Regions from separate parts of the Pantoea sp. E956-1 genome, predicted to be linked through region 2. Evidence: predicted binding sites of a transcription regulator. Region 2 holds the regulator's gene; each other region holds the start of a gene.

Region 1 (2,201 bases), on a different contig from region 2:
ATCAGCGCCTGAGCACGCTGATGCGGGAAGCCGCTGAGCGCCGGTGTCGGATGCAGCAGACAGGCCAGTGACAGCGCATTTTCGCCATCGTCCAGCACGTCACCCTGAATCTGCGTAGCGAGATGCCACAGTGTTGCGGTGGTCAGCAGTGAAGGCGTCTCGGGGACCGACAGCAGGCGGCTGCGCGGCTGCAGCGTCGCACGCATCGCATCCGTGACCAGCTTATGCTCATGACGATCTTTTGCTGAGTGCATCAGGCTGTCGCCAGAGGCCTGGTCATGCTGCGGATCGCGATGACGCGGCGCTGAGCCAGCCAGCGGACAGGAGCTGAACTGGCGGCCCTGCTTACGAATCATCAGCTCCGGGCTGGCGCCAACCAGCGCGCCGCCATCTGGCAGCGGCAGATGAAAGTGGTAGCTGTTAGGGTTCTGCGCCACGATGCGCTGCATCAGGGCGGCCGTATCAACCGGCTGTTCCGCCACGATATCCATCAGCCGCGACAACACCACTTTATCCAGATCGCCGCGCTGCGTGGCAGCCACTGCCTGCGCAACCATGTCGATGAAAATGTCATGTTCCGGCACCGCCGTGCGGCGACGCACCTGCGGCAGTTCAGCCTCAGCCAGAGAGGCACTGGCGTTGAGATCGTCACGGTTGAAGGTCTGATACGACTCAGGGATAAACAGCGCAGCGGACTGATCCACGTCGAAGGGGATTGCGCCCACCAGAATGGGATGGGCAATGCCCTGTTTTCTGGCTGAAGCAAAATGGTGCTGTAGTTGCTGCTGAAACTCCCCTGTCAGCTGCTCACCCTGCCTCACCGGCGCGGTAAGGGTAGTAAAACAGCCCTGTGTGGTCAGGCTTTGCCAGGGAGAGGTAAACAGAAAGCCACGGCAGAGTGCCGGGAAATCCTGCAACAAGGGATGTTCAAACGCCAGCGATTCCACCATAATTTCCACCTATAAATGATAAGATAACTAATAATGATTATCATTTGTATTGTGGGCCAGTAACCTACGTTGATTAGCCGAAAGTGTCAATAATTACGCGGCGGTTCAGCTGGCATTGCCGGTTAAATCAGCACAAATGGTCTCTCTCTTTTTCCAGGTAAACGTGGACGAAAATCTATGAGCAAACATGGTGTCACATCGGCGATAGCGCTGTTTTTACTGAGCATTAGTCTGTTCAGCGTTACTGCTGCTGCCCAGACCGGCTGGCCGCGTACCGTCGCCGGGACAAAAGGCAATATCACGCTGACCCAGGCACCCATGCGTATCGTTTCGACCAGCGTTACTCTGACAGGCTCGCTGCTGGCGATTGATGCGCCGGTCGTCGCCAGTGGCGCAACCGCACCCGGCAGTCGGCTGGCTGATAAGCAGGGATTCTTCCGTCAGTGGGGCGAAGTGGCCAAACAGCGCGGCGTCAAACGTCTCTACATCGGTGAGCCCAGTGCCGAAGCGATTGCTGCTGAAGCGCCAGACCTGATTGTGGTCAGTGCCACCGGGAATGATTCGGCGATCAAACTGGTCGATCAGCTCACGGCGATTGCGCCGGTGCTGGTGGTGAATTACGACGATAAAAGCTGGCAGCAACTGGTGACGTTGCTGGGCGAGGCGACCGGACATGAAGCGGAAGCTGCCGCCCGGAAAGCTGAGTTTGATGCGCGAGAACAGACCCTGAAAGCGAAACTGACCCTGCCGCCGCAGCCGGTTTCAGCGATGGTGTGGAACGGGGATGGCCGGGCAGTCAATCTGTGGACGGATGCGTCGGCGCAGGGGAAATTACTGCAGCAACTGGGCTTCACCCTGGCGACGCCGCCGGCCACTCTTCAGTCGGGTCACAGCATGGGACAGCGTAAAGATATCCTGCAACTGTCAGGGGAAAATCTGGCGGCAGGCCTTAATGGTCAATCATATCTGCTGTTTGCCGCTGAAGAGCCCACCGCCGCACAGGTGATGAGCAACCCTTTCCTGTCGCAGACCCCAGCGGTGCGCGCAAAAGCGGTCTATGCGCTGGGGCTGGATAGCTTCCGGCTCGACTACTACAGCGCCAGCAATTTGCTGACGCGGCTGGAGACGCTGTTCGTTAAATCATGATCCCGTTTCCGCCGGGGCAGGCGGTTGATAGCGACGCAGACGTGCCATCAGCAGCCACATGATGATGCCCAGCACGGTGGCTGCCAGACCAGACAGGCTGGCTGC
Region 2 (2,201 bases):
TTTTTCCCGACGCTGGAAGAGATCGATTTTAACGGCAAGCTGGTTGCGCTGTTTGGCTGTGGCGACCAGGAAGATTACGCAGAGTATTTCTGTGATGCCATGGGCACGATTCGCGACATTATCGAACCGCACGGAGCCGTGATTGTCGGACACTGGCCAACTGAAGGCTACCACTTCGAAGCTTCGAAAGGCCTGGCCGATGACACCCACTTCCTGGGCCTGGCCATTGACGAAGATCGCCAGCCTGAGCTGACCAGCCAGCGTGTTGACCAATGGGTTAAGCAGATTTTTGATGAACTGCAGCTGAAAGAGATCATCGAAGCCTGATCCTGCCCGACTCAATGTGAGCGCCAGCTCACATTGAGGCAATGAAAATGCCTATAGAAATAATAGCCACATTTTTTTAACTTTCTCCGTTTAATCTGTAGAATACCCGCATCGATCTTCCGCTTATTTTCTCAGGCGGCAAGACTAAGTGATGTGCTAACAGACCTCTGTCAGAATCTTCCCCGGCCCGGTGACGAATCCCCAATAGCCCATGATGATTCAGACACGCCCTCTGGTTTTCATTTCATCGCTTCAGTTCTATAATGAGACGCAAATGAGAATGAGCACAGATCGACATTCAAGGCGATAAGCCACAAAAGTGAATATTAGTAACAGGACAAAATCCGCATGACTGACAACAACACCGCATTAAAGAAGGCTGGCCTGAAAGTAACGCTGCCCAGACTGAAAATTCTGGAAGTGCTTCAGGAACCTGAGTGCCATCACGTCAGTGCGGAAGATTTGTATAAACGCCTGATCGACATTGGCGAAGAGATTGGCCTGGCGACCGTTTACCGTGTTCTGAACCAGTTTGATGATGCCGGTATTGTGACTCGTCACAACTTTGAAGGCGGCAAGTCTGTCTTCGAACTGACGCAGCAGCATCACCACGATCACCTGATCTGCCTGGATTGCGGCAAGGTTATCGAGTTCAGCGACGAATCGATTGAAACGCGTCAGCGTGAAATCGCGACCCGCCATGGTATCAAGCTGACCAACCACAGCCTCTATCTCTATGGACACTGTACGCTGGGCGATTGTCGTGAAGACGAAACGCTGCACGACCAGTAACGCTGGCGCGGCCTGAAACAAAAAAACCGGTGAATTCACCGGTTTTTTTTCGTCTGTTTTCTGCCCTCAACTCAGGCGACCAGCGTCTCCTGCAGATAGCGCCAGCGTGGAATGGAGCTGCTGCAATCCAGAATGGCCAGCGAAATGCGGCTCTGGTTATTGCCGTTCATCATCTGCATTTCACGATACTGTACGACGATCTCTTTTTCATGATGAGAGAGAATGACATGTTCGCAGGTGGCAATGCGCATCCCTTCCCGCTGCCCTTGCAACTGCTGGAAAAGCTCCTCGACCTCATTCAGATTGTACTCTTTGCCCTTTGGGGTCACCATGCGAAATTCAGGATGAAAGTAGGACATCAGCAGCTGGAAACTGTCGTCAGATCCGGCTGGCTGATTAAAAATACGTTCAATGAGCTGATGTAAAACGACGACACTGTGTTTGGCTTCCTGGGCGAGAACTGTCATTTTTTTTCCTTCTGTAACCCGCTTTGCAACCTCTGAGAGCCGATAGCCTACCTGAAAGCTGCCAATTCACATCCTGAAATTGATTAATTTTTTTAAACTCAGATTACTCCCACAAGGCGGTATTGAACCGGTTGTGGTTAGTGCAGAATAAACGTCGGCGATGGTAAAAATCGGGGCAATAAAAAAGGGCGATAAATCGCCCTTTTGTCATTTTATGAGGTCGGCCTCAAAAAATTTATTCGCCCGTTTTAGTCCAGGTATCACGAAGACCGACGGTGCGGTTAAACACCAGTTGTGTCGGTTTAGAGTAAACGCTGTCGGCGCAGAAATAACCTTCACGTTCAAACTGAAACGGTGTTGTCGGTTCCACATCGCGCAGGCTGGGTTCAACAAAGCCGTTTTTGATGGTCAGTGACTCAGGATTAATGACCGCCAGGAAGTCCTCTGCAGCAGCCGGGTTTGGCACACTGAACAGACGGTCATACAGGCGGAACTCAGCTGGCTGCGCGTGATCCGCAGAAACCCAGTGAATTACGCCTTTAACTTTGCGGCCATCGGCTGGATCTTTGCTCAGCGTATCAACATCGCTGGTGCAGTAGATGCAGGTAATATTGC
Region 3 (2,201 bases), on a different contig from region 2:
ACCGACGTAAAGCTGCTTATCGGCTTTAATCGACAGGTAAACCGGCTTTTCCGGGCGCGGCTGCGGCGCGCTGGTTGAGGCGGGCAGATTGACGCGTACGTCGACCGTGGCCAGCGGCGCGGCCACCATAAAGATGATCAGCAGAACCAGCATGACGTCGATAAACGGCGTCACGTTGATCTCATGCATTTCACCATCGGTTTCCAGATCGTCGTTTAATCGCATTGCCATAAGAACTTACCCTAAGCGCAGTTTCTGAGCCGTCGCAGGACGCGGAACATCAGTGGCGACAATGCCCAGATCGATATCACGGCTCTGCAGCAGCATCACCTGAGCGGCGACATCACCCAGCGAGGCTTTATAGTTGGCGATCATGCGGGCAAAGACGTTGTAGATCACCACCGCCGGAATAGCAGCGATTAGGCCAATCGCGGTCGCCAGCAGCGCTTCGGCGATACCCGGTGCAACAACCGCAAGGTTCGTCGTCTGGGTTTTAGCGATGCCGATAAAGCTGTTCATGATGCCCCATACGGTGCCGAACAGGCCGATAAACGGCGCAACCGAACCGATGGTCGCCAGGAAGCCATTGCCCCGGCCTGCATGGCGGCTGAACGCAGCAACGCGGCGCTCAAGGCGGAAACTGGTGCGATCTTTGATCCCGTTGGTATCTTCCACGCCAGCCGACAGTTCAAGTTCATTCTGCGCATCATTCAGCAGCACCACACTGTGGCTGTGACCGGTAAACGACTGGGCAATGCGGGCAGCGTCATTCAGATTGCGGGCTTCGCCCAGCGCCAGATGCTCGCGCTTCAGGCGGCGCTTAGCGGCGCTGAGTTCGGCGTATTTGCCAAAGAAGATCGCCCAGGTCACCACTGAGGCCAATAACAGGCCAATCATGACCACTTTTACCACGATATCGGCATGTTGATACATGCCCCAAACGGAGAGGTCCGTTTGCATCAAATCACTGGCTACCACGCTGCTTCTCCAACTTCTGATTCAGGGATGCGAGACAAGCGCGAATAATAGCAAAACGACGGCGAATTGATAGTAGTTCTCATTAGTATTTACAAAGATGATCGCTGCCATTCACCCGCAATTAGCCAGGTTTAAACACTTTTTGCAAGGATGTTTCGAAAATGTGAAGCCGCATGAAAATTTATTAAAACATCGTTTCAAAATGTGATGGCATTCATTCAATCAGCATTGCCGCATTTTACTGGCGCGCATTTTCACTATGCTGGCTCCACACGGTCCTCTCCGGTTAGCCCCCGACGCCGGACGCCGTCCTACCTCAGCGGGAGATAAAATAATGAGAATGACGAAAACATGCCTGGCCAGTGCCCTGGCGGTGATGATGAGCGCGACTGCCACGGCACAGGTGATCAAAGTGGCTGAAGTCCAGCCTGCCGGTTATCCCACCGTGGTCGCCCTGCAACACATGGGCGACAAACTGAAACAGGCCACCGATGGACGGCTGGAGATGAAACTCTACGCCGGTGGCGTGCTGGGAGATGAAGATCAGACGCTGCAACAGGTGCAGCTGGGCGCAATCGACATGATCCGCGTGTCGCTGGCACCGGTCACTTCAATTGCCCCGGAAACCAGCGTGCTGACCCTGCCCTACATTTTCCGCGACATTGACCACATGCACAAAGTGCTGGATGGCGAAATAGGCCGCGAGATTGCCGACAAGTTTGATAAAGATCCCAACGCCCGCATGGTGTTCCTGGGCTGGACCGATGCCGGTGAGCGCAACATGATCACCAAAAAGCCGCTGGCAAAACCGGAAGATCTCAAAGGCATGAAGATCCGCGTGCAGAACAGCGCCATCTCGCTGGCAACGCTGAAAGCGATGGGCGCGAATCCGGTGGCGATGGGCGTCAGTGAAGTATTCAGTGCGATGCAGACCGGCGTGGTCGATGGCACCGAGAACAATCCGCCTACTTTTGTCGCTCATAACTATATGCCGGTGGCGAAGTACTACACCCTCAGCGGCCACTTTATCCAGCCAGAGATGATCCTGTTTTCAAAACGCGCCTGGGATCGCCTGAAACCCGAGGATCAGGCACTGCTGAAGAAGCTCGGCAAAGAGGCGCAGGATGAGGAGCGTCAGCTCTGGGCGACCTATACCGAAGAGTCGATCGCCAAAATGAAGGCAGGTGGCGTCACCTTCCAGCAGACGGACCGCGACTACTTCG
Region 4 (2,201 bases), on a different contig from region 2:
ATCAAGTCTGTTGAGGAGCTGTCAAAGGGAGAGTATTCGCCCAGTCCAGGGATCATTTACCCCAACCTGACGCTGCTGGAAGAGATGGAGGCAATTCAGGTGGTGGATGCGCAGGCAACGCGTAAAGCCTACCGCCTGACGGCAACGGGAGAGGCGCAGCTGGCGGAGAACCGTGAAACGGTGACCAGCCTGATTACACGTCTTTCTACGCTGGCGATTCTGGTCAATAACCGCAGCATTCCTGCTGTTGAGCAGGCGATTCATGGACTGAAAGTCGCGCTGAACCGGCGGCTTGCGCAGGAAGATATCTCAGAAGCCGCGCTGCAGACGCTGATTAAGGCGCTGCACGACGCGGCAGAAAAAATCACCCACAGCTAATAGCGGACTTAGCTGACTTCAGTTTTGTGCTTGTCGATGTGACCCAGCGTCCGATCCGGGAAGCAGATGTCCCGCACACGCTGTTTCAGCGTGGTCGCATCCGGGAAGCCACCATCCCGCTTACGTTCCCACAGCAGATGCTCATCCAGCGTAATCTCAAAGATACCGCCGGTGCCCGGTTTCAGCGTCACCTCCGCCAGATCCTCAGCGAAGGTATGCAGAAGTTCCTGTGCCATCCACGCTGACCGCATCAGCCAGTTGCATTGCATACAGTAGTGAATAACAACCACAGGTTTTTGCGCCATAACTCTATTCCTTTACGTGTTGATAAATGCCAATGCATTCGGGTTAACAATTTGTGCGCTGTGGTTTATATCTAAATGTAAATAAGATTGATAATGATTATCACTTGCATTAAATTCCGGGCGATAATTACTACACCAGCATGATGTTCTGACTTTTCACGGCGTTTATGCGGAGCCGTTTTACTGTTGCCAGCAAGCAAGTGAGCGAATACTAACAATTAATCAGGTAATTCGCGCCTATGTCACCACGTTTTCGGAGATTGACGCAACCGCGTCAGACTCAACTGGCGTTGCTCGCCACTTTCATCAATACCACCTGCACTTATGCTGCGGGCAGTGAATCTGCCACGCTAACCCTTTCTGACCGCTATGGCAGCCGTGCCGAACCGGTAATGACGGTGACGGCACCGGAAATCAAAAAAACGGCAGGCAGTAAAACCTCGCTCTCTGCCAGCGATCTGCAACAGCGTGGTGCCACTGACTTTGGATCGATCATGCGCTATGAACCGCTAATCAGTGCTACCGGTACCCGTGGTGGTTCATCAGCCGGTAAGAGCGGTTTTGATCGGGCCGGTTATACCGGCTACAACATTCGTGGCCTCGAGAGCAACCGCGTCGGTCTGGATGTAGATGGCATTCCATTGCCGCAGGCCACTGGCCGCAGCTATGTAGGACGCGCAGGTCTCGACAGCTTTGGCATTGGCCGCGATTACATCGATCCTTATATGTTTGGCCGTATTGAGATTGAGAAGGGTGCCACAGCAGTGGATCAGCCGAACACCTCGATTGGCGGCAACGTCTCGTTCCGTAATAAATCTCCCGACGATTACCTGCATCCCGGAAAAGCGACCGCGTTCAGTTATCAGAGCGACTATGACTCATCCAGTCGCAGCTGGCATAACGGCATCACCGCCGCTGCCGGTGACGATGAACTGCGCGGCATCTTTGTTTACAGCCGCCGCGACGGCCAGGAAACCCGTAATAACAGCGGCACGCTGGATGCGTATCCCGCCAACTGGCACTCCGATGCCTTTATGACCTCCGGCATCTGGCAGCCCAATGATGCTCACAAGCTCAGCGCAACGGTCGATTACTATCACAAAACCCACCACAGCCATTACGACAGCTGGAGCACTTCAGGCAATACAGTCTGGGGAACGGCGCAGCAGCAGAGTGATACCCGCCGCTGGGGCATCAGCCTGGCGGATGAATACACGCCTTACAATGATCTGATCGACAGCCTGACGACCCGCGTTTACTGGCAGCAGACCCAGGCGCATGACAACACCCGCATGCCGTCGAGTGCCACCGCCAGGCAAACCGTTTATTCCGACTACAACAGCGACAGCTACGGTTTTGACACCCGCGCGCTTAAAAGCGTCGGGCGACATGAACTGAGTGCCGGGCTGAATGCGCGCCTGGTGGATACTGAACGACCTTTCCGTCAGTCACCACCCGCCAGTGCTTTTACTGCGATTATGCAGCCGCAGGCTGACAGTCGCAGCTACACCGTGGGTA

What was found. Region 2 encodes Fur, which represses iron uptake genes when iron is present. Its sites were predicted from a motif close to ATAATAATGAGAACNACTATCAA; they were not measured.
Region 1: a site for Fur is predicted at 978-1,000, ahead of AC0T7J_RS14515 (isochorismate synthase). Genes of this name have one in related genera too.
Region 3: a site for Fur is predicted at 1,045-1,067, ahead of exbB (tol-pal system-associated acyl-CoA thioesterase). Genes of this name have one in related genera too.
Region 4: a site for Fur is predicted at 771-793, ahead of AC0T7J_RS13570 (TonB-dependent receptor domain-containing protein). Genes of this name have one in related genera too.

What each region holds. Positions count from the first base shown of each region.
Region 1 covers NZ_CEUYZP010000005.1:77,299-79,499, forward strand. The annotation lists gene AC0T7J_RS14515 (isochorismate synthase) at 1-950, opposite strand, end outside; gene fepB (Fe2+-enterobactin ABC transporter substrate-binding protein) at 1,128-2,096, shown strand; gene entS (enterobactin transporter EntS) at 2,091-2,201, opposite strand, start outside.
Region 2 covers NZ_CEUYZP010000002.1:105,180-107,380, reverse strand. The annotation lists gene fldA (flavodoxin FldA) at 1-327, shown strand, start outside; gene fur (ferric iron uptake transcriptional regulator) at 676-1,119, shown strand; gene AC0T7J_RS07980 (hypothetical protein) at 1,191-1,586, opposite strand; gene glnS (glutamine--tRNA ligase) at 1,822-2,201, opposite strand, start outside.
Region 3 covers NZ_CEUYZP010000004.1:275,105-277,305, forward strand. The annotation lists gene exbD (TonB system transport protein ExbD) at 1-231, opposite strand, end outside; gene exbB (tol-pal system-associated acyl-CoA thioesterase) at 238-960, opposite strand; gene AC0T7J_RS13820 (TRAP transporter substrate-binding protein) at 1,313-2,201, shown strand, end outside.
Region 4 covers NZ_CEUYZP010000004.1:219,267-221,467, reverse strand. The annotation lists gene AC0T7J_RS13580 (PadR family transcriptional regulator) at 1-378, shown strand, start outside; gene AC0T7J_RS13575 (Rdx family protein) at 387-683, opposite strand; gene AC0T7J_RS13570 (TonB-dependent receptor domain-containing protein) at 923-2,201, shown strand, end outside.